4 regions of the Streptomyces sp. NBC_01237 genome follow, and region 3 is predicted to be linked to each of the others. Evidence: riboswitches for the same ligand, from Rfam matches in the RefSeq annotation. Region 3 holds a riboswitch; each other region holds the start of a gene.

Region 1 (7,696 bases), 4.9 Mb from region 3:
ATCCGCCCGCACGGACGAGAGTAGGGGCATGAACACATTCCTGAACTACCTGGGCATTACGGTTGTTTTCGCCCTCTTCCTGCTGCCGACGTTCGTCGGGCTCGCCCGTGAGCGCCGCATCGACCGCGAGCTGAGAGAGGCGGAACGGGCACGCGAGGCCGAACCCCCGCGAACGGCAGGCGCCGCGCAGCCGGTCACGGCCACGCGGCGCCTTCACCTCGGAAGCTGGGCCAGGATCTGACCCCGGCGGACCGCTCAGAAGTCGTCGTCGAAGCCGACCGAGCCCTCCACCGCCACCTGGTAGGCGGACGGGCGGCGCTCGAAGAAGTTCGTCAGCTCCTGGACGCCCTGGAGCTCCATGAACGAGAACGGGTTCTCCGAGCCGTACAGCGGGGGGAAGCCGAGGCGGGTGAGCCGCTGGTCGGCCACGCACTCCAGGTACTGGCGCATCGACTCCGTGTTCATGCCGGGCAGGCCCTCGCCGCACAGGTCGCGGCCGAACTGAAGCTCCGCCTCGACGGCCTCCTTCAGCATGTCGGTGACCTGCTGCTGGAGCTCGTCGTCGAAGAGTTCCGGCTCCTCCTTGCGGACGGTGTCCACGACCTCGAACGCGAAGTTCATGTGCATGGTCTCGTCACGGAACACCCAGTTGGTGCCCGTGGCGAGGCCGTGCAGCAGGCCGCGCGAGCGGAACCAGTAGACGTACGCGAAGGCACCGTAGAAGAACAGCCCCTCGATGCACGCCGCGAAGCAGATCAGGTTCAGCAGGAAGCGGCGGCGGTCCGCCTTCGTCTCCAGCCGGTCGATCTTCTCGACCGAATCCATCCACCTGAAGCAGAACTGCGCCTTCTCGCGGATGGAGGGGATCTCCTCGACCGCGTCGAACGCCGCCGCCCGGTCGTCCGGGTCGGGCAGATACGTGTCGAGCAGCGTCAGATAGAACTGGACGTGCACGGCCTCCTCGAAGAGCTGCCGCGACAGATACAGCCGCGCCTCGGGGGAGTTGATGTGCTTGTACAGCGTCAGCACGAGGTTGTTGGAGACGATCGAGTCACCGGTCGCGAAGAACGCCACCAGCCGGCCGATCATGTGCTGCTCGCCGGGGGAGAGCTTGGCGAGGTCGGCGACGTCGGAGTGGAGGTCGACCTCCTCCACCGTCCAGGTGTTCTTGATCGCGTCCCGGTAGCGCTCGTAGAAGTCCGGGTAGCGCATCGGCCGCAGGGTCAGTTCGAAGCCCGGGTCGAGCAGGTTCTTGTTGTCGTTGGAGCTCATTACTGGCAGGCCTCGCAGGACTCGGGGTTTTCCAGGGAGCAGGCGACGGCGTCCGCGTCGGGAGCCTGGGCCTGCTGTACGGGAATGGGGGCGGCGGCGGACGCGGAACCGGACGCGGCACGGGCGATCCGGGTCGCCGGGCGCGAGCGCAGGTAGTACGTCGTCTTCAGCCCCTGCTTCCAGGCGTACGCGTACATCGAGGAGAGCTTGCCGATCGTCGGCGTCTCCAGGAACAGGTTCAGCGACTGGCTCTGGTCGAGGAACGGCGTACGCGCCGCCGCCATGTCGATCAGTCCGCGCTGCGGGATCTCCCACGCGGTGCGGTACAGCGCCCGCACCTCCTCGGGGATCCAGGCGAAGCCCTGCACCGAACCGCTCGCCTCGCGCAGCGCCTCGCGGGTCCGGGCGTCCCAGACGCCGAGCCGCTTCAGCTCGTCCACCAGATAGGCGTTGACCTGGAGGAACTCACCGCTGAGCGTCTCGCGCTTGAACAGGTTGGAGACCTGCGGCTCGATGCACTCGTACACCCCGGCGATCGAGGCGATCGTGGCGGTCGGCGCGATGGCCAGGAGCAGCGAGTTGCGCATCCCGGTCTTCGCGACACGGGCGCGCAGGGCCTCCCAGCGCTCCGGCCAGTTCAGCGCGGTGTCGTAGTGGTCGGGGTGCAGCACCCCGCGTGCGGTGCGGGTCTCGGCCCAGGCCGGGAGCGGGCCGGAGCGCTCGGCGAGGTCGCAGGACGCCTCGTACGCGGCGAGCATGATGCGCTCGGAGATCCGCGTCGACAGGGCCCGCGCCTCGGGGGAGTCGAAGGGCAGCCGGAGCTGGAAGAAGACGTCCTGGAGGCCCATCGCGCCCAGGCCCACCGGGCGCCAGCGGGCGTTGGAGCGCCCGGCCTGCTCGGTCGGGTAGAAGTTGATGTCGACGACCCGGTCCAGGAAGGTCACGGCGGTGCGCACGGTGGCGTCCAGCCGCTCCCAGTCGATGGACCCGTCCACGACGAACGACCCCAGGTTGACCGAGCCGAGGTTGCAGACGGCCGTCTCGCCGTCGTCGGTGACTTCGAGGATCTCGGTGCACAGGTTCGACGAGTGGACCACGCGGCCCGGCTCGGCGGTCTGGTTGGCGGTCCGGTTGGAGGCGTCCTTGAACGTCATCCAGCCCTGGCCGGTCTGCGCGAGCGTACGCATCATCCGGCCGTACAGGTCACGCGCGGGCATCGTCTTGCGGGCCAGCCCCGACGCCTCCGCCGCACGGTAGGCCGCGTCGAACTCGTCGCCCCACAGGTCCACCAGCTCGGGCACATCGGCGGGCGAGAACAGCGACCACTGCCCGTCCGTGTCGACCCGGCGCATGAACTCGTCCGGGATCCAGTGCGCCAGGTTGAGGTTGTGCGTACGCCGCTGGTCCTCACCCGTGTTGTCGCGCAGCTCCAGGAACTCCTCGATGTCCGCGTGCCAGGTCTCCAGGTAGACGGCGGCGGCGCCCTTGCGGCGGCCCCCCTGGTTGACCGCGGCGACCGAGGCGTCGAGCGTCTTCAGGAACGGCACGATGCCGTTGGAGTGCCCGTTGGTGCCCCGGATCAGCGAACCGCGGGCGCGGATACGGGAGTACGAGAGGCCGATGCCGCCCGCGTGCTTGGAGAGCCGCGCCACCTGGTGGTAGCGGTCGTAGATCGAGTCCAGCTCGTCCTTGGGCGAGTCCAGCAGATAGCAGGAGGACATCTGCGGGTGCCGGGTGCCGGAGTTGAAGAGCGTGGGGGAGGAGGGCAGGTAGTCCAGCCGGCTCATCAGGCCGTACAGCGCCGCGACCTCGTCCAGCGCGCGCACGCTCTCGTCCTCGGCCAGACCGGCCGCGACCCGCAGCATGAAGTGCTGCGGCGTCTCGATGACCTGGCGGGTGTGCGGGTGGCGCAGCAGATAGCGGCTGTGCAGCGTCCGCAGCCCGAAGTAGCCGAAGCGGTCGTCCGCGCCGTCGGCCAGCGACCGCTCGACCAGCGCGTCGAGCGCGGCGGCGTGCAGCGTCACGAAGGCGGCCGTACGGTCGGCGATCAGGCCCTCGCGGTGCCCCACGGCGACCGAGGCGGAGAACGACACCGCGCCCTGTCCGGCGGCCTCGTCGGCGATGGAACGGGTCAGCAGCCGGGCGGCGAGCCGGGAGTACGCGGGGTCCTCGGAGATCAGGCCCGCGGCCGCCTCGGTGGCCAGCGAACGCAGCTCGGCCTCGTCCGACCGGGCGTTGCGGCCGCGCAGCGCGGCGGCGGCGACCCGTCCGGGATCGGTGTCGGGCAGATCGACGGTGAGGTCGGTCAGGGTCCGCAGGAGTGCGGTCCCCGGCGCGTCGGTCGTGGCTTCCGTCGCCTCGGCGGCTACGGCGGAGGCTGAAACCGGATCGGCTGGCGCGATGGTCACTGGGCTTTCCCTCGCTCGGCTGGGGGCCGGCGGAGAGCGGGGGCAGCCGGGCAGCGCGAAGCCCGGAGCGGGGCAGCACTGCGTACGGCGTCCACCGGCCCATCCGCGAGGCCCGGACGTCTTGGCGTCCGGTTCGGTCGAGCCGGACGCGCTGTCGACAGGTCGTCGGACTTCGGGTGTGCAAAAGCACACTGAATACACCGTTGCGGGACAGTTCCGGATTCGCACCGGATTCCCCTGCGACGACAGCGAGCACGAGCATACATGTGGGGGCCGCCCGATGAGGCAGCCCCCACATCTTGTGTCGCGAGGCGTGTTGGGCCCTGACGGAGCGTCGGCCGGAGGGCCGGCGGGGGCAGGCCGGGAAGGGGCTTCCAGCCGCGCCGGGAGGGCCGTACGGGGCCGTTCGGGCCGCTCCCGAGCCGTTGGTCCGGGGGACCGGAAAGCGTGCGGGCCGCCGCGCCTCCAGGGGAGACGTGACGGCCCGCACCGTGCCGCCGCGGGGGTCAGTGACCGCCCGGCGCACCCACCGTCGCGGGCGGCAGCTTCGCCTGGACGCCCGCGTCGCCGACGTCCGCCGTGTAGTCGGCGGGGGAGGTCTCGTCGATCCCCGCCGGGGCCTTCAGCGCGTTCAGGACGAGGGTCAGGACGATCACGACGACGACGTTCAGCACGAACGCCGTCAGCCCGATGTAGCCGATCTCACCGATGCCCGGGATCTCCTTCGAGGACCCGCCGAAGTGCTTCTGCGTGGGACTGGCCACGCCGTACGCGGCGACCGTCCCGTACACCATGCCGACCGCCCAGCCCGCGATCAGCGCCCAGCGGTGGAACCACCGGGTGAACAGACCGCCGACCAGGGCCGGCATCGTCTGGAGGATCCAGATGCCGCCCAGCAGCTGGAAATTGATGGCGACCGTCTTGTCCATGGTCAGGACGAAGGCCAGCGCCCCGACCTTGACCAGCAGCGAGACCAGCTTGGAGACCTTCGTCTCCTGCGCGGGTGTCGCGTCGGGCTTCAGGAAGTCCTTGTAGATGTTGCGGGTGAAGAGGTTGGCCGCGGCGATGGACATGATCGCCGCGGGCACCAGCGCGCCGATGCCGATGGCGGCGAAGGCCACGCCCGCGAACCAGTCCGGGAACATGTTCTCGAACAGCTGCGGGATGGCCAGCTGACCGTTGTCCACCTTGACCCCGGCGGCGATGGCCATGAAGCCGAGCAGCGCCAGCAGGCCCAGCATCAGCGAGTACAGCGGCAGGATGGTGGTGTTGCGCCGGATCACCTCACGGCTGCGGCTGGAGAGCGTCGCCGTGATCGAGTGCGGGTACATGAAGAGCGCCAGCGCCGAGCCCAGGGCCAGGGTGGCGTATCCCCATTGGCCCATGTCGCCGGGGACCAGGGCGCCGCGCGGCTGGCCGGTCGCCGGGTTCTTCTGCGCGAACGCCTCGCCCGCCTTGGCGAAGATGTCGTCGAACCCGCCCAGCTTGATCGGGATGTAGATGATCGCCACCGCGATGACCAGGTAGATCAGGCCGTCCTTGACGAACGCGATCAGTGCGGGCGCGCGCAGCCCGGACGAGTAGGTGTACGCGGCGAGCACCGCGAAGGCGATGAGCAGCGGCAGGTCCTTGATGAACCAGTGCGTGGTCTCCCCGCCGCCCACGCCCATGACGTCCAGTACCGCCTGGATGCCGACGAGCTGGAGCGCGATGTACGGCATCGTGGCGAGGATGCCGGTGACGGCGACCGCCAGCGAGAGCCCCTTCGAGCCGAAACGGCCGCGGACGAAGTCCGAGGTGGTGACGTAGCCGTGCTTGTGCGACACCGACCACAGGCGCGGCAGGAAGGTGAAGATCAGCGGGTAGACGAGGATCGTGTACGGAACCGCGAAGAAGCCCGCCGCGCCCGCCGCGTAGATCGCCGCCGGGACGGCGACGAAGGTGTAGGCCGTGTAGAGGTCGCCGCCCAGCAGGAACCAGGTGACCCAGGTGCCGAAGGACCGGCCGCCCAGGCCCCATTCGTCCAGGCTCGCCTCGTTCTCGGCCCTGCGCCAGCGGGCGGCCATGAAACCGATGACCGTGACGGCCAGGAAGAAGAAGATGAAGACGCCGAGCGCGACGCCGTTCACGCCGTCCTTCATGCGGAAGCACCCCCCTTGCGGGCGCGCTGGTCACGCTGCCACAGCTTGTACGCGACCATCGTCAGCGCGGTCGAGATGAGCACCCAGAGCATTTGGTACCAGTAGAAGAACGGGATGCCGATGAACGTCGGCTCGACCTTCGCGTACGAACCCACCCAGAGCATCGCCACGAACGGCGCGACGAGGCAGAGCGCGATCACCCCTCTCATGGGGGTGACCGTGGGTGGTTTCGCCTCGGTGTCTTCTGGCATGTGGTGACTCCGTCCCCTCGCTGACCGCCGGTGGCCATGGGCAGGAGATCCGGGCGAGCCGGTCGGCCGGCGTCACCCCCTGTCCGCATTGGCGTCCGGCAACGGTGATGTATCGGAGGGAGTCACGTACGCGGGCGCGGTCCGGTTCATCCGTCACGGGGTCCGGTTCATCCGGGAGGGTGAGGTGATCCGGCTCCCGCGCGGCGGGCCCGGCTCGTGCGTGGCGGGTCCGGCTCGTGCGTGGCGGGTCCGGTCCGCGCCGGGGGCCGGACCATCCGTGGGATCCGGATCGTCCGTGGCGGGCCAGGTTCAGACCCAGCCTCGGCGTACGGCCTCCGCGCCGGCCTGGAAGCGGCTGCGCGCCTCCAGCCGGGCCGTCAGTTCCGCGTTCATCCGGCGTACGGTGCGCAGGGAGACGCCCAGGCGCCGGGCCGCGGTGGCGTCGGTGTGCCCCTTCGCCAGCAGGGACAGCAGTTCGTCCTCCTGCGGGGTGAGGCCGTGGGGGCCGCGCGGAGGGATCCGGCCGAGCGGGGTGGCGGCGGCCCAGTACTCCTCGAACAGCAGATGGGCCACGGCGACGGCACCGCGGCTGCGCAGTTCGAGCGCGCCCGCGCGGGGGTCGTCCGGATCCAGGGGGACGAGGGCCACCTCGCGGTCGACCACGACCATGATGAGGGGCAGCGCCGGAAGGGTACGGCTCTCGGCGCCGAGTTCACCGAGCCAGTTCACATAGCGCAGCGTGCCCGGGTCGTTGCGGAAGCTGTCCTGGTAGATGCTGCGCACCCGGACCCCGCGCTCCAGCGCCTGCCGGTCGAGCGGTTTGCTGGCCGCCAGGGTGTCCGGGGCCTGGGCGCCGCCGGGCAGCAGCGACAGGCATTCGGTCCGCGCCAGCTCGGCCAGCTCCGTGAGGCGTTCACGCACCTCGTCCAGCCCCTCCAGCCGCTTGATGACGTCGTAGCCGCGGGCGGCGGGCCGGTCCTGGTGCGCGGCGAGGGCGGACACGGCATCGCGCACCAGCTCCAGGCTCCGCTGCTGGCGGGCGAGTTCGGCCTCCCGGCGGGAGAGCAGGAACGGCAGGCTGGCCGCCGGGTCGAGGGCGCGGAAGACGGGCGGTTCCTCGTCCGGGCCCTGCACGCCGTCCCGGTCCAGCAGGCAGAGCTCGGCGAGACGGTCGAGGGCGTCGCGCACTTCGGTCTCCGGCCAGCCCAGGCGCAGGACGATCTCATCGAGTGTCAGTTCCGGTCTCTCCAGGACGAGGCGGTAGACGAATTCCGTCCGCGCGTCCATCCCCAGTACCTGAAACATCACGTACTCCCCCCACAGGCGTGGCTCTCGCGACCCCCCGCAGACGCCGGCGCCGACGCCGGACGTCCCGCGGATACCGGGCGTGAGCTTAGATCCACAGCCTGTGCAGGTATAGACCAAGTCCAGAGGCTGGATGCGGGCGCGACGGCGAAGCCGCGCGCCGGCGGCGCCCCGCGCGGGCCGTTCCGGGCGCGGCGGACACCGTTCCGCCGCTGGCCTGAAGGTGCCTGGCCGCTCCCTGCCAGCGCGGCATCGCCGCAGGTGCGTGCCGGTGCCCCGGCGTACGCCCGCTGGCAGCGGGCTGCCCCGCAACTCCCTG
Region 2 (7,696 bases), 800 kb from region 3:
GGCCTGCCCTCCAGTTCCTCCCACGCCCTGTTCGGCGGCCTCATCGGCGCCGCCGTCATGTCGGCGGGCTGGTCCTCGATCAACGGCGGCACCGTCGTCACCAAGGTGCTGCTGCCCGCGATCGCCGCCCCGCTCGTCGCCGGTCTCGCCGCCCTGCTGGCCACCAGGCTGACGTACCGTCTCAGCCGCAAGGTCACCGACGAGACGCAGCTGAAGTCGACCGCCAAGGGCTACCGGGCCGGCCAGATCGCCTCGGCCGGTCTCGTCTCGCTCGCCCACGGCACCAACGACGCGCAGAAGACGATGGGCATCATCACCCTGGCCCTGGTCACCGGTGGCGTCCTGTCCCCCGGTTCCAACCCGCCGGTCTGGGTCATCGTCTCCGCGGGTGTCGCCATCGCCCTGGGTACCTACCTCGGCGGCTGGCGCATCATCCGCACCATGGGCAGCGGCCTGACCGACCTCAAGCCGCCGCAGGGCTTCGCCGCCCAGACCAGTGCGGCCACGGTCATCCTGGCCTCCTCGCACCTCGGTTTCTCGCTCTCCACCACCCAGTCCTGCTCCGGCGCCGTGATGGGCGCGGGCCTCGGCCGTCAGGGGGGCGTGGTCCGCTGGTCCACCGCCACCCGGATGTTCGTCGCCTGGGGCCTGACCCTGCCGGCCGCGGGCCTGGTCGGCGCGGGCGCGGAGTTCCTGACCAAGCAGGGCGGCTGGGGCGTCGCGGTCGTCGCCGTCCTGCTCGTCGCGGGCTCCGGTGCCATCTGGCTGCTGTCGCGCCGCAAGCCGGTCGACCACACCAACGTCACCGGCGGCGGTGCGCAGGACGAGCCCGCGGGAGTCGTCACCACGGCCATGGCCGCCGTCAGCCCGCCGCCCATCGGCACCACGGCCACGGACCTCAAGACCACCATCTCGGCTCCGGCCGGAACGCCCGCCGACCCGGCGCGGCCGGCCACGGTGTAAGGACAGATCCCCATGAACATCGACTGGGCAGCTCTCGCCTCCGTCTTCGGTGTCAGCCTCGTGGTCACCGTGGCGCTGGTCGGCCTCTTCACGCTCGGCATCGTCGGCCTCTCCAAGCAGGCGTCGGCGCAGACCTCGACGGCTCGGGCCGGCGGCTCCGGCGGCGCGTTCACGCCGCTCCGCGCCGGTGCGTACCTCTGCTTCGCGCTGTGCGTGGCGGCGGTCGCGTACGGGATCTACCTGATCGTCGCCTGACCCGCACCACCGCTCCTCCGTCGGGCCGGACACACCCTGTGTGTCCGGCCCGATGTGCGTCTGGGCACACTGCGGCCCCGCAGGTCAACGGCAAGTTGACGGGCGTTCTCACAGCGTGGTGGACTGCCGGAGCCGTTTACGGCGACAGCAGAGGAAGCCGGTGCGAATCCGGCGCGGTCCCGCCACTGTCACCGGGGAGCAGTCCCCCACATCGGAAGTCACGGTCCGCCGACGCGGTCTGGAAGGCCGGGGGAACTGCGGATCCGGAAGCCAGGAGACTCTCGTCGCCGGTCACGTCGAACCAGGGCGCGGACCCTGAGTGAGGACATACGCCATGCCTGGCCGCCGTGCGCCGGAACCTGTGTCGCCCCCTGCGAGAACCTCCCGCTCCGCGGTCGGCTGAGCCGTGCGTGCCGACCGCATCTTCGCGTACGGCGCCACGGCCGGACTGATCGCCGACCGCCTGCTCGGTGACCCCCGCCGGGGGCATCCCGTCGCCGGGTTCGGCCGGGCCGCGGCGGCGGCCGAGCGTCTGCTGTGGCGCGACCACCGCGGGCGGGGTGCCCTGCACACCGTCGTCTGCGCCGGAGGCGCCGCGGGAGCCGCCGTGCTGGCCTCGCGTGCCGTACGGGGCCGCCCCGCCGCGGCCGTCGCGCTGACCGCCGCCACCACCTGGTCCGTGATCGGTGGTACGTCGCTGGGCCGTGAGGCGCGCGCCGTCGCGGGTGCGCTCGCCGCCGGGGACATCGACGTGGCCCGCGAACGGCTGCCCCATCTGTGCGGGCGCGACCCGCACTCCCTCGACGGACCGCAGATCGCCCGCGCCGTGGTCGAGTCCGTCGCCGAGAACACCTCGGACGCCGTCGTCGGCGCCCTCGTCTGGGGCGCCCTGGGCGGGGTCCCCGGACTCGTCGCCTTCCGGGCCGTCAACACCCTGGACGCCATGGTCGGCCACAAGTCGCCCCGCTACCGGCGCTACGGCTGGGCCTCGGCCCGCCTGGACGACCTGGCGGGATGGCCCGGAGCCCGGCTGACGGCCGCGCTGGCCGTGGTGGCCGGGGGACGTCCGGGCGAAGCCGTACGGGCGTGGCGTGCGGACGCGGGCAGCCATCCGAGCCCCAACGCGGGCCCGGTGGAGGCCGCGTTCGCGGGAGCGCTCGGCGTACGGCTCGGCGGGACCCTGGCGTACGCCGGGCGCGTCGAGCACCGGCCCGTGCTCAACGGGGCGGCCGGCCGGGCGGTGGAGAGCGCCGACATCGAACGCGCGGTGCGACTGTCGCGCCGGGTGAGTGCGCTGGCCCTCGGCGTGTGCGTGGCGGGCCGGCTGATCGCGGGACGGAGAGGGATATGAGCGGCGGACTGCTGGTCGCCGGGACCACATCGGACGCGGGCAAGAGCGTCGTCACGGCCGGGATCTGCCGGTGGCTGGTCCGCCGCGGGGTGAAGGTCGCGCCGTTCAAGGCGCAGAACATGTCGCTCAACTCGTTCGTGACCCGTGAGGGCGCGGAGATCGGCCGTGCCCAGGCGATGCAGGCCCAGGCCGCCCGGGTCGAGCCGTCCGCGCTGATGAACCCGGTGCTGCTCAAGCCCGGCAGCGACCGTTCCAGTCAGGTCGTCCTGATGGGGAAACCGGTCGGTGAGATGAGCGCCCGCGGCTACCACGGAGGCCGGCAGGAGGCGCTCCTCGGGACGGTCGTGGACTGTCTGGAGCAGCTCCGGAGCACCTATGACGCCGTGATCTGCGAGGGGGCGGGCAGTCCCGCCGAGATCAATCTGCGGCGCACCGACATCGTGAACATGGGCATCGCGCGGGCCGCGCGCTTCCCCGTGCTGGTGGTCGGCGACATCGACCGCGGGGGCGTCTTCGCCTCGTTCTTCGGCACGACGGCGCTGCTGAGCGCCGAGGACCAGTCGCTGGTCGCCGGCTACCTCGTCAACAAGTTCCGCGGCGATGTCTCGCTGCTGGAGCCGGGCCTGGACATGCTGTACGGGCTGACCGGGCGGCGTACGTACGGGGTGCTGCCCTTCGCGCACGGCCTGGGCATCGACGAGGAGGACGGTCTGCGCGTCTCGTTGCGCGGTGCCGTACGGGAGTCGGTCGTCGCACCGCCGCACGGCGAGGACGTGCTGCGGGTCGCCGTGTGTGCCGTACCGCTGATGTCGAACTTCACCGATGTGGACGCGCTGGCCGCCGAACCGGGTGTGGTGGTGCGGTTCGTGGACCGGGCCGAGGAACTGGCCGACGCGGACCTGGTGATCGTGCCCGGCACGCGCGGGACGGTGAAGGCGCTGGCCTGGCTGCGGGAGCGGGGACTCGCCGACGCGCTCGTACGGCGGGCGGCCGAGGGCCGGCCGGTGCTCGGCATCTGCGGCGGGTTCCAGGTGCTCGGTGAACGGATCGAGGACGAGGTGGAGTCGCGGGCCGGACAGGTCGACGGGCTGGGGCTGCTGCCGGTGCGGATCCGGTTCGAGCGGGCCAAGACGCTCGCCCGGCCGGTCGGTTCGGCGCTCGGGGAACCGGTGGAGGGGTACGAGATCCATCACGGGGTCGCCGATGTGCGGGGCGGCGAGCCGTTCCTGGACGGGTGCCGGGTGGGCGCGGTGTGGGGGACGCACTGGCACGGGTCGCTGGAGAGCGACGCGTTCCGGCGGCGGTTCCTGGAGGAGGTCGCGCGGGCGGCGGGGCGGCGGTTCGTGCCCGCGCCGGACACGAGTTTCGGGGCGCTGCGGGAGGAGCAGTTGGACCGGCTCGGGGATCTGGTGGAGGAGCACGCGGATACGGATGGGCTGTGGCGGTTGATCGAGGGTGGGGCGCCGGGGGGGGTGCCGTTCATCGCTCCGGGTGCGCCGTCGGTGGGGGCGGGGGGTGGTGCGGTGTCCTTGGGCGGTGGTGCGCCTGCGGCGGGCTTGTCTCCCCGCCCCGCCCCTTCCCGAAACCGGGGCTCCGCCCCGGACCCCGGTCCTCAATCGCCGGACGGGCTTGATAGTGCCCGGAACACGGTGGGACGGCCGGGCGGGCTCGAAGTTGCCCGCGACTCGGTACAGGAGCCGGACGGGCTTGATAGTGCCCCGGACGCGGTGCAGGAGCCGGGCCGGCTTGATAGTGCCCGGGACGCGGACGGGCTTGAAGTGTCGGATGTCAACAAGGAGGCCCTGTGAGTACGCCCTATCCCTTCACAGCGATCGTCGGGCAGGACGATCTTCGGCTCGGGCTGTTGCTGAACGCCGTCAGTCCGGCTGTCGGCGGGGTGCTCGTGCGGGGTGAGAAGGGAACCGCCAAGTCCACCGCCGTGCGGGCGCTCGCCGCGCTCATGCCGGAGGTCTCCGTGGTGCCGGGCTGCCGGTTCTCGTGCGACCCGGGGGTTCCCGATCCGGCGTGTCCCGATGGGCCCCACGGCGGCGTGACCGGCGTGTCGCGGGCCGCGCGGACCGTGGAGCTGCCCGTCGGGGCGTCCGAGGACCGGCTCGTGGGGGCGCTGGACATCGAGCGGGCGCTCTCCGAGGGCGTGAAGGCTTTCGAGCCGGGGCTGCTGGCCGACGCGCATCGCGGGATTCTGTACGTGGACGAGGTCAACCTGCTCCACGACCATCTGGTGGACCTGCTGCTGGACGCGGCGGCCATGGGTGCTTCGTACGTCGAGCGCGAGGGCGTCTCCGTACGGCACGCGGCGCGTTTCCTGCTGGTCGGGACCATGAACCCCGAAGAGGGCGAACTGCGGCCGCAGTTGCTGGACCGGTTCGGGCTCACGGTCGAGGTGGCCGCGTCCCGTGACACCGACCAGCGGGTCGACGTCGTGCGGCGCAGGCTCGCCCACGACGACGATCCGGTCGCCTTCGCCGCCCGCTGGGCCGACGAGGAGTCCGCGCTCAGGGAGCGGATCGTCGCCGCGCGCGCCCTGCTCCCCCGTGTCGTGCTGGGTGACGGTGTGCTGCGGCAGATCGCGGCGACCTGTGCGGCGTTCGAGGTCGACGGCATGCGCGCCGACATCGTGATGGCCCGTACCGCGACCGCCCTGGCCGCCTGGGCCGGGCGCGAGGAGGTGCTCGCCGAGGATGTGCGGCAGGCCGCGCTCCTGGCGCTCCCGCACCGGCGCCGGCGCAATCCGTTCGACGCGCCCGGTCTGGACGAGGACAAGCTGGACGACACCCTCCGGGAAGCCGCCGAGGACCGGAACGACGGCGAGGGTGAGGGCGACAACGACCCGGACCCCGACGGGCCGCACCCGGACGGCCCCGGTGACGGGGGCGACAACGGTGGTGGCGGTGGCGTGCCGCCGCAGGCCGACGGGAGCGACACGCCGGGGCCGGCGCACGAGGGCAGCACCGACGCGCCCGGACGTTCCGCCGGTGCGGAGCAGCAGCCCGTGGCCTCGGCCGAGCCGTTCCGGACGAAGATGCTGAGCGTGCCGGGGCTCGGCGAGGGCGCTGCGGGACGGCGGTCCCGGGCCCGTACCGAGCACGGCCGTACGACCGGGTCGCGGCGCCCGCAGGGTGCCCTGACGAAGCTGCACCTGGCGGCGACCGTGCAGGCGGCGGCGCCGCACCAGCACGCACGCGGACGGTCCGGGCGCGGCCTCGTCGTGCGCCGCGACGATCTGCGGCAGGCGACGCGCGAGGGGCGCGAGGGCAATCTGGTGCTCTTCGTCGTGGACGCCTCCGGTTCGATGGCGGCCCGGCAGCGGATGAGCGCGGTGAAGGGTGCGGTGCTCTCGCTGCTGCTGGACGCGTACCAGCGGCGGGACAAGGTCGGCCTGGTCACCTTCCGGGGCAAGGACGCCGAGGTGGCGCTGCCGCCGACCTCGTCGGTGGACGCGGCGGCGGCGCGGCTGGAGTCGCTGCCGACCGGGGGCCGTACGCCGCTGGCCGCCGGGCTGCTGAAGGCCCATGACGTCCTGCGGGTGGAGCGGCTGCGCGATCCCTCGCGGCGGCCGCTGCTCGTCGTGGTGACGGACGGCCGGGCGACCGGCGGCCCCGAGCCGGTGGCGCTCGCCGGGAGGGCCGGGCGGCTGCACCGCTCCGAGGGCACCGCGTCCGTCGTCATGGACTGCGAGTCGGGGATCGTACGCCTCGGGCTCGCCGCACAGCTCGCCCGGGATCTGGGGGGTACCGCCGTCACGCTCGACGAGCTGCGGGCCGACTCGATCGCCGGGCTCGTCAAGGACGTCACCACAGCCGGAAGGGCCGCGTAATGCCACAGGGACAGCCGACATCGGTACCGGACGACGGGCTCACCACCCGTCAGCGGCGCAACCGTCCGCTGCTGTTCGTCCACACGGGCATCGGCAAGGGGAAGTCGACGGCTGCCTTCGGACTCGCGCTGCGGGCCTGGAACCAGGGCTGGCCGATCGGGGTGTTCCAGTTCGTGAAGTCGGCGAAGTGGAAGGTCGGCGAGGAGAACGCGCTGAAGGTCCTCGGGGCCAGCGGCGAGGGCGGCACCGTCGCCTGGCACAAGATGGGCGAGGGCTGGTCGTGGGTACAGCGCGACAACCAGCTGGACAACGAGGAGAAGGCCCGTGAGGGCTGGGAGCAGGTCAAGCGCGACCTGGCGGCCGAGACGTACAAGCTGTACGTCCTGGACGAGTTCGCCTACCCCATGCACTGGGGCTGGATCGACACCGACGAGGTCGTCGAGGTGATGCGGAACCGTCCCGGCACCCAGCATGTGGTGATCACCGGGCGCAACGCTCCGGACAAGCTGATCGAGGCCGCCGATCTGGTGACCGACATGTCGAAGGTCAAGCACCCGATGGACGCCGGTCAGAAGGGCCAGAGGGGCATCGAGTGGTGACTGTTCCCCGTCTGGTCATCGCCGCTCCGGCGTCCGGCAGCGGCAAGACCACCCTCGCCACGGGGCTGATGGCCGCGTTCGCCGCGCGTGGGCTCGCGGTCTCCCCGCACAAGGTGGGCCCGGACTACATCGATCCGGGCTACCACGCGCTGGCGACCGGCAGGCCCGGCCGCAACCTCGACGCGTACATGTGCGGGACCGGTCTGATCGCCCCCCTGTTCGCGCACGGGGCGGGCGGCTGCGACCTCGCCGTGGTCGAGGGCGTCATGGGGCTGTACGACGGTGCCTCGGGACAGGGCGAGCTGGCCTCCACCGCCCAGGTCGCCAAGCTCCTGCGGGCGCCCGTCGTCCTGGTCGTCGACGCCTCCTCGCAGTCCCGTTCCGTCGCGGCCCTGGTGCACGGGTTCGCGTCCTGGGATCCCCAGGTACGGATAGGCGGCGTGATCCTGAACAAGGTGGCCTCCGACCGCCACGAGGCGCTGCTGCGCGACGCGCTGGACGAGTCGGGGCTGCCGGTGCTCGGGGTGCTGCGGCGGGCCGCGCAACTGGCGACGCCCTCGCGCCACCTGGGCCTGGTGCCGGTGGCCGAGCGGCAGACGGATGCCGTCGACGCCGTACGGGCGATGGGGGAACGGGTGCGCGCGGGATGCGATCTCGACGCGCTGATGGCCCTGGCCAGGTCGGCTCCCC
Region 3 (7,696 bases):
CCCGGGGGTCAGGGCCGCGTATTCCAGGGGCGCGGACGGATCGATCGACACATCGAGGGGGGCGGGCTCCGCTCCCGCTCGTACGAGGAGGTCGCCGACAGCCGCGATCATCGCGCCGTTGTCCGTACACAGGGTCATCGGAGGTACGCGCAGTCGCACGCCCGCGGCCGCGCACCGCTCCTCGGCGAGCGCGCGCACCCTTGAGTTCGCGGCCACACCACCGACCACGACGAGGGTCCCGACGCCGTGGTCCCGGCAGGCGGCCAGCGCCGTACGGGTCAGGACGTCCGCGATCGCCTCCTGGAGCGAGGCCGCGCCGTCGGCCACCGGCAGCTCACGGCCCCGGTGCCCCTCGGCCCAGCGCGCGGCGGCGGTCTTGAGACCGGAGAAGGAGAACGCGTACGGGTCCTCCGTCCGACCGGTCAGCGGGCGGGGGAAGGCCACCGCGCGCGGATCGCCTCCCCGGGCGGCGCGGTCGATGGCCGGGCCTCCCGGATACGGCAGACCGAAGACCCGGGCGACCTTGTCGAAGCACTCGCCGGCGGCGTCGTCCAGGGTGTCCCCCAGATGCGTGATCGGGTCGCGGGCCAGGTCCCGCACGAGCAGCAGGGAGGTGTGCCCGCCGGAGACGATCAGCACCACAGACGGGTCGGGCAGCGGGCCGTGCTCCAGCGTGTCCGCGGCGACATGCCCCGCCAGGTGGTGCACCCCGTACAACGGGGCGTCGATCGCGTAGGCCAGGGCCTTCGCGCCCGCGAGGCCGACCTGGAGCGCACCGGAGAGGCCCGGTCCCGTGGTGACGGCCACCGCGTCGATGCCGGACAGCCGCAGACCCGCCTGGTCGAGGGCCTGCCCGACGACGGGGGTGAAGGCGTGCAGATGCGCCCGTGCGGCGATCTCCGGTACCACGCCGCCGAACCTGGCGTGCTCGTCCATGCTGGACGCCACCGCGTGAGCGAGCAGACGTCCCCGGGAGACGATCCCCGCGCCCGTCTCGTCGCACGACGACTCGATCCCCAGCACAATGCGCCCCGCTGCCACCGGCATCTCCTCCACCCAGGCTTTTCGCACACCCAGTGTAGTTGCAACAGATGTGCAATAAGGCGTCGGGCCGGAACGGTTCCGCGAGGGGCCGACGATGCGTGGAGAGCGGGGCAGCGGCCCGCGGCACGCCCCTTCGGCATGACCCGTGGGGGCGGATCCCGTGTCTCATGTCACGTTCCGGATGGTGAACATCGGCGCACCGGAAGTGGCCCGCCCTCTACTCTGGCGGTGCAGCTGGTTCGCCCTGTCCGCCAGGCAGACGCGTCGTAAGAGGGAACCCGGTGGGAATCCGGGACTGCCCCGCAGCGGTGAGTGGGAACGACCGCCGTCATACGCACTGGATCCGGTCGGATCCGGGAAGCGACGGCCACTAGGAATCTGCCCCGGCAGATGCGCCCACGAGTCCGAAGACCTGCCCGTTGCCCGCACGCGACCCCTCGTGTGCGGATATCCCGGTGACCTCGTGGGCGGGTCGGCGTACATACCAGACGGAACTGCACGCCGATGGCGTACACCGGGTCCGTCCGGTTCGTCACCCCTTCGCGTCCGTGTCCCGTCTCCGGGATCTCAAGGAGTCATCTCGCGAAGGAGATTTCCGTGACAACCCAGCCCGCAGCCGCGGCAGCACAGGCCACCGTGTACGGCTACCCCCGCCAAGGCCCGAAGCGGCAGCTGAAGAAGGCCATCGAGGGCTACTGGAACGGCCGGATCACCGCCGACGCCCTCCGGGAGACGGCGGTGGGCCTGCGCCGGTCCAACTGGCGGCAACTGGCGGATGCCGGAGTGCACGAAGTGCCCACCGGCGACTTCTCCTACTACGACCACGTCCTGGACACCAGCGTCATGGTCGGTGCTGTCCCCCGGCGGCACCGTGAGGCCGTCGAAGCCGACGCGCTCGACGGCTACTTCGCGATGGCGCGCGGGACGCAGGACGTGGCACCGCTGGAAATGACCAAGTGGTTCGACACCAACTACCACTACCTGGTACCCGAGTTGGGCCCGGACACCGTCTTCACCGCCGACTCCACCAAGCAGGTCACCGAGCTGAAGGAAGCCCTCGCGCTCGGGCACACCGCCCGCCCGGTGCTCGTCGGCCCCCTCACGTATCTCCTGCTCGCCAAAGCCGCCCCCGGGGTGGCGGCCGGCTTCGAACCGCTCACCCTGCTCGACCGGCTGCTGCCGGTGTACGCGGAGGTCCTCGCCGATCTGCGGGCCGCCGGCGCGGAATGGGTGCAGTTGGACGAGCCCGCGCTGGTCCAGGACCGCACCCCGGCCGAACTGAACGCCGCCTCCCGCGTCTACCGTGACCTCGGCGGCCTCACCGACCGCCCCAAGCTGCTCGTCGCCTCCTACTTCGGCCGGCTGGGCGAGGCCCTTCCCGTCCTGGCGAAGGCCCCGGTCGACGGCCTGGCCCTCGACTTCACCGATGCCGCCGCCGCCAACCTCGAAGACCTCGCCGCCGCCGGCGGGCTTCCCGGCAAACGGCTCGTCGCTGGTGTCGTCAACGGCCGCAACATCTGGATCAACGACTACGAGAAGTCGCTGGCCACCCTCGCCACCCTCCTCGGCCTCGCCGGCCGGGTCGACGTCGCGGCCTCCTGCTCCCTGCTGCACGTCCCGCTGGACACGGCCCCGGAGAGGGACATCGACCCTCAGATCCTTCGCTGGCTCGCCTTCGCCGAACAGAAGACCGCGGAGGTCGTCACACTCGCGAAGGGCCTGACACAGGGCACGGGTGCCGTCACCGCCGAGATCGCCGCCAACCGGGCCGACCTCGCCTCCCGCGCCCACTCCCCCATCACCCACGACCCCGCCGTACGGGCCAGGGCCGCCGCCATCACCGACGCCGACGGCCGCCGCTCCCAGCCGTACGAGGAGCGTGCCGCAGCTCAACGGGCGCACCTCGGGCTGCCGTTGCTGCCGACCACGACCATCGGCTCGTTCCCCCAGACCGCCGAGCTGCGCACGGCCCGCTCCGACCTGCGCGCGGGCCGGATCGACACGGCCGGTTACGAGGAGCGGATCAAGGCCGAGATCGGCGAGGTCATCTCCTTCCAGGAGCAGACCGGCATCGACGTCCTGGTCCACGGCGAGCCCGAACGCAACGACATGGTCCAGTACTTCGCCGAGCGGCTCACCGGCTACCTCGCCACACAGCACGGCTGGGTCCAGTCGTACGGCACGCGTTACGTCCGCCCGCCGGTCCTGGCCGGCGACATCTCCCGCCACGAGGCGATGACGGTGCGCTGGACCTCGTACGCCCAGTCCCTCACCGACCGCCCGGTCAAGGGCATGCTGACCGGGCCCGTCACCATGCTCGCATGGTCCTTCGTCCGTGACGACCAGCCGCTCGGCGACACCGCCCGCCAGGTCGCCCTCGCCCTGCGCGACGAGGTCGACGACCTCCAGGCGAGCGGCACTTCGGTCATCCAGGTCGACGAACCCGCCCTGCGCGAGACCCTGCCCCTGCGCGCGGCGGACCACGCCGGTTACCTCGACTGGGCCACCGAGTCGTTCCGCCTCACCACCGGCGGCGTGCGTCCCGACACCCAGATCCACACCCACATGTGCTACGCCGAGTTCGGCGACATCGTCCAGGCCATCGACGACCTCGACGCCGACGTCATCAGCCTGGAGGCCGCCCGCTCCCATATGCAGGTCGCCCGCGAACTCGCCGCCCATGGCTACCCGCGCGAGGCGGGCCCCGGGGTGTACGACATCCACTCCCCCCGGGTGCCCGGCGCGGACGAGGCCGCCGCCCTGCTCCGCAAGGGCCTGGAGGCCATCCCCGCCGAACGGCTCTGGGTCAACCCCGACTGCGGACTGAAGACCCGCGGCTGGCGAGAGACCAGGGCATCCCTGGAGAACCTGGTCGCCGCGGCCCGCACCGTCCGCGGTGAGCTGCCCTCCGCCTGACCCGAAGGTGCCCAAGGGGCCGGGGCGCGCCGACCGGCTCCCCGGCCCCTACGGGCACCCCGGCCGCGGCACGGCGGACAGCGCACGACAACGGAGGCGAGGACGGGATTCGGGTCAGGGCCGGAGCGTGTCGTCGTAGCGGCGCCGGTTGTCGCCGATCTCCTTCCGGTGCGAGGCAGCCCATTCACCGAAGGCGGTGGCGGCATCCAGCAGTGTCGAGCCGAGTCCGGTCAGGGTGTACTCCACGCGGGGAGGAACGCTGGCATAGACGGTGCGGGTCAGCAGTCCGTCCCGTTCGAGCTGCCTCAGCGTCAGTGTGAGCATCCGCTGCGAGATGCCGGTGACGGCGCGGTGGAGCTCACCGAAGCGCAGCGTGCGGTCGCGGAGCCGGCCGATGACCAGGATGCTCCACTTGTCGCCGATCACGCCGAGGATCTGGAGCACCTGTCGGCATGCTTCTTCCTCGGTCTCGCCTCGCTCGTGCCCCTCGGTCCTGGCCGCCGACGAGCTGTCCGGGATGGAAGGCAACGGTTACCTCCGTGTGCGTGACTGACAGCAATGTGCCGTCTTGTCCCTCTCCTCGTAGTAACGAAGCATGGGGCTACGAACAATACGTAAGTATTGGGGCTCGGGCCGGTGTTACGTCCGACGCTCCGGTCGGGAAGGAACCTTGGTGGCAAAGACACTGATCGTTGTGGGTGCGGGCCCGGGGCTGGGGATGGGGGTGGCCCGTGCGTTCGGCCGCCATGACTTCAGGGTCGGACTGATCGCACGTACCAAGGCGAAACTGGACGCCCTGGTCGCTGAGTTGACCGCGCTGGGCGTCACCGCCGCGGCCTTCCCCGCCGACATCCGCGACCGCGAGGCCCTCGCCGCGGCTCTGACCGCGGCGAGGAGCGCGCTGGGTCCGATCGACGTCCTGGAATACAGCCCCAGCCCGACCGGGGCCATCACGCACGCCGCCGCGACCACGGTCGCCTCGGCCACCGCACAGTTCGAACTGCACGCACTGGGAGCCGTGACCGCGGTGCGGCACGTGCTGCCGGAGATGCGCGCCCGTGGCAATGGCACGCTGCTGCTCACCACGGGCGTCTCCTCGACGGTCCCGGCTCCCTTCCTGGCCAACGTCGGCATGGCCATGGCCGGGCTGCGGAACTGGGCACACGCCCTGCACACCGAACTCGCTCCGGAAGGGGTCCACGTCGGCACCGTGACCATCGCCCGCGGCATCGTCCCCGGTGGCGGTGAGGCCGACCCCGACGTCATCGGGGCCCGGTACTACACCCTGTATCAGCGGCGGGACCGTGCCGAGGAGATCATCGGCGACCTGGACGCCTTCCGGGCCCTCGTGGACCAGCGGGTCCACGGGGCGCCGGACGCCGCAGGCTCCGAAGACGGTGCGCACACTCGGCAGGCATGAGCCCGCTCCGTCCGGCCGGTACGCTTCCGGGGTGACGCAGCACCCCATGCCGGACGAACGGCGTCCCGCGAACGACGGGCCGAAGGCTGCCGCCCGCAACCGGGCCGCGCTGGTCGCCGCCGCGCGGGAGATCTACGCGGAGTACGGGCTGGACGCTCCGCTTTCCGCGATCGCGCGCCGGGCCGGGGTCGGGCAGGGCGTTCTGTACCGGCATTTTCCCGACCGGGCCGCCGTGGCGACCGCGGTTCTGGAGGAGAACGTGCGGCAGGTCGAGCAGGCAGCCGCCGCCCAGGACGCGACGTTGGCCGACGCCCTCGGTGTCATGACGTGGCACCTGACGGAGTCGGCGGCATTCATCGGCCTCTTACACGTCGATGGAGCGGCCGGCCGATCCGGCATCCGCGCCCACGCCCTGGCGCTCTCCGAGCGGGTCGAGCGCGGCCTGCGGGGGCACCTGACGGACGGTCACCGGCTGGGTGCGGCGGACGACCTCATGCTCGCGGTCGCCATGGTCTCCGGCGCCGTCACCGGCCCGACCCGTGAGGAGCGGGAACGCCGGGCCCTGGCCGCCTGGCGGCTGCTCGGCGTCGAGGTGGGACCGGTGCGGCCCTTCGACGGGTGAGTGCGGGAGCGGTGTCAGCCGCCGTTGGACTGCCGGATGCCTTCCGCGGGCGCGTCGAAGGCGTACAGATACCCCCCGGCGGGCCCGCTGACGGTCATGTACGCCCTGGTCCCGCCGGGCGTGATCGCCACGTTCGTCACCGACTCCAGCCCTTTGTCGCGGGCGGGTACTTCGACCGTCGCCAGACGCTCACCGTGCTGGTCGTAGACGACCATCGCGGGCCGGCCGTGCAGCCCCTGGTAGAGGTTGGCGTCCGCGTCGACGGCGATCGAGTCGGTCTGGGCGATCCCCCCGTCGACGCGGACAGCGGTGTGCCGGGAAGCCACCCCGCCCTTTCCGTCGAGGCGGAGGTAGGAGATCCGGTTCTGTGTCAGCTCGCTGATCCACAGCCCTCGGTAGTCCGCGTCGAACGAGATGCCGTTCGTCGCGGCGAGGTCCTCGGCCAGGACGGTGGCCTTTCCGCCGTCGCGGCCGATCCGCACCACACGCCCGTGCGCCACTCCCTCGGCCAGGCCGCGTGAGTCGCTGACGTACAGGTTTCCCTCCTCGTCGAAGGCGATGTCGTCGGGGTTCATCTGCGCTCCGTCGACCTCGCCGGAGAAGAAGGTCCGCGGATCGCTGCCGTCCGGGGCCAGGCTCACGACCTCGCCGTGGGCGTAGTCGGTCAGGTAGAGCCGTCCGTCGTACGGGCTGAACTGTGCCGAGGTGTAGGCCCCCCGGGCGTCGGTGTGGAGCGCCCGCGACGTCTTCTTCTCCACGTCGACGCGTATCACCTTCGGCTTGCCCGCGGGTGCGGTGACATCGACGACGATCAGGTGGCCGTCCTCGTCGAAGGTCGGCCCCTCCAGCAGGGTCATCCCGGTCTCCTCGTGCACCTGCGTCAGCCGCATGACCTTGTGCGCGCGGATGGTCCGGTCCGTACCTGCGGGGGCCGCTCGGTCACGAGGGTCGCCCGGTTCCGTACCGCATCCGGTGAGGGCCAGCGCGCCCATCGCGGCGAGCACGGCAAGGGATCGGATCGGGAGTCGTCGCATGGGGGATCACTCTTCCTGTCCGCTGGGTGCGGGTGCCGCGGGCCGGGAGGTTCGCAAGCGCCCGTTCGGGCGTGCGGACGTGCTCCGGCCGAGTGTCGCGATGGGCCCGCGCTTCAACCGGACACCACTGTCCGGTAGTTGCTACCGTAGCGGACGGCCGTTCACCCCGGGACGGTCCGATCGGCAGGATCGAGGTCCCCGCATGACACCTACTCAAGCGTCGACACCCGACGGCCTCACCGCGCTGAGGCAGCGATACCGCCTCGAACGTGAACGACGCGTACGGCCCGACGGCACCCGCCAGTACCGCGACGCCGAGACCGAGTTCGGCTACTACGCCGCCGATCCGTACGCGGGGGAGCCGGCCGCACGCGATCCGCTGCGCGACACCGTCGACGTCGCCGTGGTCGGTGGTGGATTCGGCGGCATCCTCGCCGGGGCCCGGTTGCGGCAACAGGGTGTGGCGCGCGTCCGTATCGTGGAGAAGGGCGGCGACTTCGGAGGCACCTGGTACTGGAACCGCTACCCGGGCGTCCACTGCGACATCGAGTCGCACGTGTACCTGCCGATGCTGGACGAGACCGGATACGTGCCGGAGTGGAAGTACGCTCCCGGTGAGGAGATCCGCCGCCACGCGGTACGGGTGGCACGGCAGTTCGA
Region 4 (7,696 bases), 330 kb from region 3:
GCCGTGCACGGCCTGTTCGTCCGGAGTCACCGCGCTCTCCGTGGCCCGGGACCTGCTGGCCACCGGCCAGTGCGACATCGCGATCGCCGGAGCCACCGAGTCGATCGTGTTCCCGGTGGCCATGACCGGCTTCGCCCGCTCGGGAGCCGCAGCGCTCCGGGACGGCGACCCGTCCAGGCTCTGCCGGCCGTTCGCGGCGGACCGGGCCGGACTCGTGATGGGCGAGGGCGCCGCCATCATGGTGCTGGAACGGGCCGAGGACGCCCACGCCAGGGGCACGACCCCCAGAGCGCTGCTCGCGGGCACCGGCGCCACGACGGACGCCCACCATCCCACCAGCCCGCATCCCTCCGGCACCATCGCCCGAGCAGCCGTCGACGCCGCACTGCGGGATGCCGGATGGCGCGCCGAGGACGTCGACCACGTCAACGCGCACGGCACTTCCACAGCGCTGAACGACGCCACCGAAGCCGCCCTCATCAGCCGGGCCTACCCGCACCGGCCGCCCGTCACCGCCCCCAAGGGCGTACTGGGACACTGCATGGGGGCAGCCGGTGCCATCGAGGCCGGGCTGACGATCCTCACGCTTCAGCACGGTGTCGTACCGCCGATCGCCAACCTGGACGCCCCGGCGCCCGAGTTCGACATCGACTGCGTCACCAAGCTCCCGCTGCGGCTGCCCGTACGGCGGGCCGTCAGCCACTCCTTCGGCTTCGGCGGCCACAACGCCGTGGTCGCTCTCCAGCGTCCGTAGCCGACGGAGACACTTTCGGGCCGGTGCGGCGGGACGACCTCCCAGCCGCACCGGCCGCACAGGCATCTGCCGCGCAGGCATCGGCCCGCACACGCACCGGCCGCCATCGCGGAGCCCTTCCTCGCACGGCCGTTCATCGCGCTCTCCTCGCGCGGGCCGCAACGCGTCAGCCGTCGTCGCGGAGGCCGCAACGCACTGCCGCCGGGACCCGACGCAGTGCGTGATAGCTTGCCGAAGCCAGTCGAACTCCACGCAAGGAGTCAGGGAATCCGGTGCGAAACCGGAACTGACGCGCAGCGGTGAGGGGGACGGGCGGGGCCACGGCCACTGGAACACCGCGGTGTTCCGGGAAGGCGCCCCGTCCGAAGGAACCCGAGTCCGAAAACCTGCTGGCACCTGCGGCCCCCACCGGGACGCAGCGCTCCGTACCACGGGCTCCGCGCATGGGCCCAGAGACGCAGGGGGACCCGTGCCGCCCATAGCCCAGCCCATACGTGCCGCTGCCCTGCTCACGGCGGGACTCGTCCTGCTGACCGGCTGCAGCGGCGGAGACCCCGCCCCGACGGCCGGTGGGAGCGGAGCCGGGGGCTACCCCGTCACCATCGAGAACTGCGGCCGCACCGTCACCGTCGACGCCGCCCCGCAACGGGCCGTCTCCCTCGACCAGGGGTCGACGGAGATCCTTCTCTCCCTCGGCCTCGCCGACCGGCTCGCGGGCACCTCCACCTGGACCGACCCGGTCATGAAGGGGCTGGAGAAGGCCAACGCGACAGTGGAGCGGATCGCCGAGAACCGGCCCTCGTCGGAGAAGGTCCTCGACAGGGAACCCGACTTCGTCAGCGCGTCGTTCGCCTCGACGCTCGCCAAGGGCGGCGTCGCCCCCCGTGACCAGTTCGAGCAACTCGGCGTCCCCACCTATGTCTCGCCCGCCGACTGCACCGGCAAGGACAACAGCAAGGGCGGCGACGGAGCCCGCACCGCGAAGCTGACCATGGACAGCGTCTACGCCGAAGTACGCGACCTGGCCCGGGTGTTCGGTGTCGAGGAGCGGGGCGAACAGCTCGTCGGCCGGCTGCGGGCCCGGGTGGCGAAGGCGACCGCGGACAGCGACGCCTCCGACGCCACCCTCCTCTACTGGTTCTCCGACTCCAAGGCCCCGTACCTGGCCGGGTGCTGCGGCGCCCCCGGCATCATCACCAGGGAACTCGGCGCGAGGAACGTCTTCGACGACACCCACGAGGAATGGCCGCAGATCAGCTGGGAGACCGTCGCCGACCGCGACCCCGACGTCCTGGTCATCGGTGACCTCACCCGCAAGGCACAGACCGCCGAGAGCGCCGCGAAGAAGATCGCCTTCCTGGAGTCCAACCCCGTCACGAGGAACATGGACGCGGTCAGGCACCGGCGGTACGTGCTGCTCAGCGGCCAGGCCCTGAACCCGTCCATCCGGACGGTCGAGGGCCTGGAGCGCGTCGCCGCCGGACTGCGCGACTTCGGACTCACCGGGTGACGGACACCGAACGCGCCACCGCCGCACCGGCGGGGAAGACCCGGCCGGCCCGACCCGCCGGTCCGGGCGGGGCGCCCGGGCCCCCGACCCCGCGGGCCGGTGCCCGCGTACGGCGCCTGCGCGTCGCACTGCTGTGGAGCTGCGGTATCGCGCTGCTCCCGCTCTCCGTCGCGGTCGCCGTCACCATCGGGCCGGCCCGGATCTCCGTCCCCGACGTCTGGTCCGCCGTCGCCGCGCATCTCGGCGCCGGTGAATCGACACTCACCCCGATCCGGGACGGCATCATCTGGAACCTGCGCATGCCCCGCACCCTGCTCGCCGCCGTGTGCGGCGCCGGACTCGCGGTGTGCGGCACCGTGATGCAGTCGCTCCTGCGCAACCCGCTCGCCGACCCCTTCGTCCTGGGAGTCTCGTCGGGCGCCTCGACCGGCGCGGTCGTGGTGGTCGTCCTCGGGACCGGCGGGGGAGCGGTGTCCCTCTCGACCGGGGCGCTCATCGGGGCCCTGTGCTCGTTCGCCCTCGTCCTGCTGCTCAGCCACACCCTCGGGGGCACGGTCGACCGGGTCGTGCTCTCCGGTGTCGCGGCGATGCAGCTGTTCTCGGCGCTCACCTCCTTCGTCGTCATGACCGCGGCCGACGCCGAGCAGACCCGCGGGGTGCTGTTCTGGCTCCTCGGCTCGCTGGCCGGGGTCGGCTGGAGCGACGTGGGGCTCTGCGCCGCCGTCCTCGCCGCCACGCTGCTGATCTGCCTGGGCCACGCCCGTACCCTCGACGCCTTCGCCTTCGGCCAGGACGCGGCGGCGGCCCTCGGTGTCCATGTCGCCCGCACCAGGCTCGTGCTCCTGTGCACCACCGCCCTGCTCACGGCGGCGCTGGTCAGCTCCGCGGGCGCCATCGGGTTCGTCGGCCTCGTACTCCCGCACGCCGCCCGTGCGCTCGCCGGCTCCGGGCACCGGCGGCTGCTCCCGGTCACCGCCCTGGCCGGGGCGGTGTTCCTGGTCTGGGTCGACACCCTCGCCCGGACCGTCCTGGACCCCCAGGAGGTGCCGGTCGGCGTCGTCACCGCCCTGATCGGGGTGCCCGCCTTCGTACTCGTCCTGTACCGCACCCGGAGGACCGCATGACAGGCCGGGCCACCGAGGCAGCCGAAGGCACGGGAATCCCCGAAGACACCGGGGCGACCGCGAAGAGCACCGGGGGCGTCAGGGGTGTCGGGGGCCTGTGGGCCGAACGCGTCAGCCGCGAGGCGGGCGGCCGGCTCATCCTCGACGGGGTGAGCATCACGCCGCCGCCCGGCGCCACCGTCGCCCTGCTCGGCCCCAACGGGTCCGGCAAGTCCACCCTGTTGCGGGTCCTCGCGGGCGTCCTCGCCCCGGGCAGCGGCACGGTCACGCTGGACGGCCGCCCGCTCGGCGACATCGGCCGCCGCACCGTGGCCCGGCGCGTGGCCGTGGTCGACCAGCACGCGGCCACCCAGGTCGAACTCAGCGTGCTGGACGTCGTACGCCTCGGGCGCATCCCGCACCGCCGCGCCTGGTCCGCACCGGACCGGGCCGACGAGGAGGCCGTCCGCGAAGCGCTGGAGCGCACCGGACTGGCCGACCGTGCCGGACAGTTCTGGCACACCCTGTCCGGCGGTGAGCGCCAGCGGGTCCAGATCGCCCGCGCCCTGGCCCAGCAGCCGCGCGAACTCCTCCTGGACGAGCCGACGAACCACCTCGACATCCAGCACCAGCTGGAGCTGCTGGCCCTGGTCGCCTCGCTGCCGGTCACCAGCGTGATCGCGCTGCACGACCTCAACCTCGCCGCGATGTTCTGCGACCGGATCACGGTGCTGAAGGCGGGCCGGGTGGTCGCGGCCGGCACCCCGGCCGAGGTGATCACCGCAGAGCTCGTCGAGGACGTCTACCGGGTACGGGCGGTCGTCACGCCCGAAGGTCCGGACGGGCGGCCGTCGGTCCGCTTCCTGCCGGGGCGCGGGCCGGCCGCCGCGCGGTAGGGACACCGTCGTACCGGCCAGGAGCGCCGCGGCGGAAAGCCCGCTCCGCACCGCGCCGGACGGGCTGCGACAACAGCCCGTCCGGCGATCGAGACCATGGGAGCGGCCTTCGGCCGCGGTGTGCGGGGGTCAGTGGCGGCGTCCCTGGCCGAACTCGCCGCCCATGTCCTTGCCCGTGCCCATGTCCTTGCCGTCCGCGTAGTCGATCTTCTCCTTGCGGACCTCGGCGGAGACCTCCTTCTGCTCGGTGACCTTGTTGGTCTCCAGGCGGACGCGCTCCACCGGGACGGCCTCCTTGCGGACGGTGGCGCGTTCGGCGTGCAGCGTCACCTCCATGTCCTGCTCACCGATGTTCGTCGTCCCGGCCGACTTCTCGCCCGGACGCAGCGGCTCGCGGACCACCCGTACCTCTTCGTGGGACACCGGCACGGTGCGGGTGACGTTCTCCGTCACGACGTACTTGTGCAGACGGGCCCGTCCGCTCTCGTACTCCTCCGTGCCGACGTGCAGCTGCTCCTCGGAACGGATCATCTCCTCCTTGCCACCGGAACCGGTGGCGGACCGTTCGGCCCCGGCTCCGGCGAGCGGACGTGCCGTCGCGGAGGTGTCCATGTCGCGGTGCTTGCCCATGCCGGTACCCGCTCCTGCCATGCCCGTGGTCGTGCCGGTGCCCGTGGTGGTGCGGCCCGTCGAGGCCGCGTCGCGTGTCCCGGCGCCCGCGGCACCCGCAGCGCCCGCCGCGCCCATCGCACCGGTCTTGGCGGCGTTCGGCGCGCCGGCCCCGGCACGCCCCTTGTCACCGATGGCGCCGGCCTTCCTGGTCAGCCCGTAGTGCCGGTAGAGCTCTTCCTCCTCCGAGACGGACAGGTGCGCGTCCGCGTCCACCCTCGGGGCGTCCTTGACGCTGTCCTTCGGATACGAGACGTGCAGGTCGGAGCCCACCCGACGGGCTCCGGCGAGCGGTACGAAGCTCTCCTTCATGCCGAACAGCCCGGTCTTGACGGTGACCCAGTCGGGCCTGCCGGTGTCGTCATCGACGTACACCCGGCCCACACTGCCGACCTTCTCGCCCTCGTTGTCGTAGACGGTCAGACCGTCCAGCTCTCCGGAATCCGTGAAACCGTCAGCGGCTCCCATAACCGATTCCTCCTCGCCCGGACATGCCCTGTGGGTGGATCCACCAGGTGAGGCGCGTCCGACTTCCATCGCGCCTCACCCGGATGGACGCTGCAACTTCCCGGCTCGCGGGGCCGGGACACCGAAGCCCCGGTCATGGCGCCAGGCCCCGTACGACGCGGCCTCGATCCGGCCGCCGCGGTTAGGCCGATCGGGTGAGGTCGGACGGGTGCGGGCCCGGGGGCCGAGGGCGCGTCATCCGCGCGCAACGGCCGGATCATGTGGTATCGGGGATCGGGCGAACCGCCCATGGAGTGAGGTGATCGCGGTCTCTCCTAGAATCGACGCGAGCCTCCAAGGGCCGTCCCTCACCGTCCGCCGTTCTGCCGTTCCACCCGGGGGTACCTCATCCGATCCACCAGCACACCTCTGCCCGGACAGCGCGGAGCCCTGCTGTCCCGGCGGGAGGACGGACAGGACCTGCACCACCTGGTGTGGCGGCTGGGGGCGGGCGTACGGGTGTGCAGCAGCGCCGTACTCGGCGGCGGCATCGGACCCCGCGCCTGGATCCTCAACGCACAGGTACCCGGTGGCTATCCCCGCCTGGACCCCGAGCGCCACCTCGCCGAGATCGCCGCCGCGGAAGGGCTCACCGGACCGGGCGCCGGGCTGATGACGGCGGCCGACGTCACCGCTCACACCCGGGCCGCCGACGAGGGTGTGACAGCCACCGTCACCTGCGGGCTCGGCGTGCGGGGCTGGGCCGCGGCCCCGGCCGAGGCGATCGCCGGAGCGCCGCTCCCCGGCACCGTCAACATCGTCGTCACGGTACCCGCCGCCCTGTCCGACGCCGCTCTGGTCAACGCCGTCGCCACCGCCACCGAAGCCAAGGTCCAGGCGCTCCTGGACGCCGGTCTCGACTGCTCGGGCACCCCCACGGACGCCGTGTGCGTCGCGGCCCCCGAGCCGGGGCCCGAAGGCGGCGAACCCTTCGCCGGGCCGCGCTCGCCGTGGGGCTCCCGCATCGCCAGGGCGGTGCACGCCGCCGTGCTGGCGAGCGCGCGGACCGCTCCCTGAGGCTCAGGCGCCGGACGGGGGCGCCGGCGCGATCCGCTCCGTGGCGCCGCCGAAGGCCAGCACCAGGGTGCGCGAGGCGAGCAGCCAGACCCCGTCGACCTTGCGGAACGTGTCCTCGTAGTGGCCGACATTCGCCGGCAGCCGCGGAGCGGGCAGCGTGTCCCCGGCACCGTCGACCCGGAAGGTCGCGAAATACGTCGTCGACGAGGCCGTGGTGGGCGAGTCGACGGTGACCAGGATGTTCGTGCACATCCGACGCGAGTGCCGGTCGGCGGGCCGGGACCCGAAGTAGGTCCGCAGCGCCTCCCGCCCCTCGATACGGCGCCCGCCCGCGGGCCACTCCCACCGGCCGTCCGGGGTGAACAGGTCGGCCACCGCGGGCGGATCGCCGAGGTCGAGCCTGCGGACGAACTCGACGACGAGCCGTTCGCACGCCCGCTCCGCCAGCAGCTGTTCCATCGGGTCGACCGGGTGCGCGTCATGGTTCATGCCGGGTTTCTACCAGCCGCCCGGCCGGGCGCGCGCGCCCTTTTCCCGGCCGCGCGCCCATCCCGCCGTCGTACGCCGGGTCCCCGGCCGTACGACGGCGGGACCCGGCGTACGACTGTCACCGGGTCAGAGCACCGTCACCGGGTGCCGGACCACCGCGTCGAACAGATAGCCCTGTGTGTTGTGGACCGCCACCTCCGGCTGCGTACGCCCCGAACGGTCCGTCGCGCGGGCCAGCAGCACCCCGGGCCCCCGGTCCCCGGGCACCCAGTCGGCCGACCACCGGACCCAGCTGCCGGACCGGGGTTCGTCGCGCAGCCGGGCACGGCGCCAGCGGGTACCGCCGTCGGTGCTGATCTCGACGGAGCGCACCGGCGCCCCACCCGACCAGGAACGGCCCGTCAGCAGCACCCGCCGGTGCGCCGGGAACGAGGCGCCGAGGTTCAGCTCGAACGCGCTCTTCAAGGTCTGGCGGGTCAGCGGCGCGCTGCCCTCCGGCGGATGCTCGGGGCCGAACAGACGGTACAGACCCGTGTTCCACGGCGTGAACAGCGGCTCCGCGCTCACCTCGATGTCACCGACCCACTTGATGTTCGCGACCCCCACCCACGAAGGGACGATCAGACGGACCGGATGGCCGTGGTCGGGCGGCAGCGGCTCACCGTTCATCTCGTAGGCGAGCAGTACGTCGTCCAGAGCCTTCGCGACCGGCAGCGGTCTGCGCACCCGGCCCAGGTTGACGCCCTCGCTG

The links. Region 3 has a riboswitch for cobalamin ahead of metE (5-methyltetrahydropteroyltriglutamate--homocysteine S-methyltransferase). Riboswitches for the same ligand answer to the same signal wherever they lie in the genome.
Region 1: another riboswitch for cobalamin. It lies ahead of OG251_RS26985 (ribonucleoside-diphosphate reductase subunit alpha); the one in region 3 lies ahead of metE (5-methyltetrahydropteroyltriglutamate--homocysteine S-methyltransferase).
Region 2: another riboswitch for cobalamin. It lies ahead of OG251_RS08685 (cobalamin biosynthesis protein); the one in region 3 lies ahead of metE (5-methyltetrahydropteroyltriglutamate--homocysteine S-methyltransferase).
Region 4: another riboswitch for cobalamin. It lies ahead of OG251_RS03800 (ABC transporter substrate-binding protein); the one in region 3 lies ahead of metE (5-methyltetrahydropteroyltriglutamate--homocysteine S-methyltransferase).

The regions. Positions count from the first base shown of each region.
Region 1 is NZ_CP108508.1:6,023,067-6,030,762, forward strand. It holds gene OG251_RS26975 (hypothetical protein) at 29-241, shown strand; gene OG251_RS26980 (ribonucleotide-diphosphate reductase subunit beta) at 256-1,272, opposite strand; gene OG251_RS26985 (ribonucleoside-diphosphate reductase subunit alpha) at 1,272-3,680, opposite strand; cobalamin riboswitch at 3,820-3,942, opposite strand; gene mctP (monocarboxylate uptake permease MctP) at 4,187-5,821, opposite strand; gene OG251_RS26995 (DUF3311 domain-containing protein) at 5,818-6,072, opposite strand; gene OG251_RS27000 (helix-turn-helix transcriptional regulator) at 6,382-7,377, opposite strand.
Region 2 is NZ_CP108508.1:1,952,428-1,960,123, forward strand. It holds gene OG251_RS08675 (inorganic phosphate transporter) at 1-963, shown strand, start outside; gene OG251_RS08680 (hypothetical protein) at 976-1,218, shown strand; cobalamin riboswitch at 1,329-1,520, shown strand; gene OG251_RS08685 (cobalamin biosynthesis protein) at 1,625-2,569, shown strand; gene OG251_RS08690 (cobyric acid synthase) at 2,566-4,377, shown strand; gene OG251_RS08695 (putative cobaltochelatase) at 4,374-6,407, shown strand; gene cobO (cob(I)yrinic acid a,c-diamide adenosyltransferase) at 6,407-7,006, shown strand; gene OG251_RS08705 (cobyrinate a,c-diamide synthase) at 7,000-7,696, shown strand, end outside.
Region 3 is NZ_CP108508.1:1,157,329-1,165,024, forward strand. It holds gene tsaD (tRNA (adenosine(37)-N6)-threonylcarbamoyltransferase complex transferase subunit TsaD) at 1-1,047, opposite strand, end outside; cobalamin riboswitch at 1,263-1,478, shown strand; gene metE (5-methyltetrahydropteroyltriglutamate--homocysteine S-methyltransferase) at 1,642-3,960, shown strand; gene OG251_RS05155 (winged helix-turn-helix transcriptional regulator) at 4,075-4,488, opposite strand; gene OG251_RS05160 (SDR family NAD(P)-dependent oxidoreductase) at 4,634-5,380, shown strand; gene OG251_RS05165 (TetR/AcrR family transcriptional regulator) at 5,412-6,002, shown strand; gene OG251_RS05170 (SMP-30/gluconolactonase/LRE family protein) at 6,017-7,036, opposite strand; gene OG251_RS05175 (flavin-containing monooxygenase) at 7,239-7,696, shown strand, end outside.
Region 4 is NZ_CP108508.1:828,246-835,941, reverse strand. It holds gene OG251_RS03805 (beta-ketoacyl-[acyl-carrier-protein] synthase family protein) at 1-754, shown strand, start outside; cobalamin riboswitch at 976-1,162, shown strand; gene OG251_RS03800 (ABC transporter substrate-binding protein) at 1,224-2,264, shown strand; gene OG251_RS03795 (FecCD family ABC transporter permease) at 2,381-3,388, shown strand; gene OG251_RS03790 (ABC transporter ATP-binding protein) at 3,385-4,263, shown strand; gene OG251_RS03785 (PRC and DUF2382 domain-containing protein) at 4,393-5,400, opposite strand; gene OG251_RS03780 (adenosylcobinamide amidohydrolase) at 5,872-6,456, shown strand; gene OG251_RS03775 (nuclear transport factor 2 family protein) at 6,460-6,945, opposite strand; gene OG251_RS03770 (sulfite oxidase) at 7,072-7,696, opposite strand, start outside.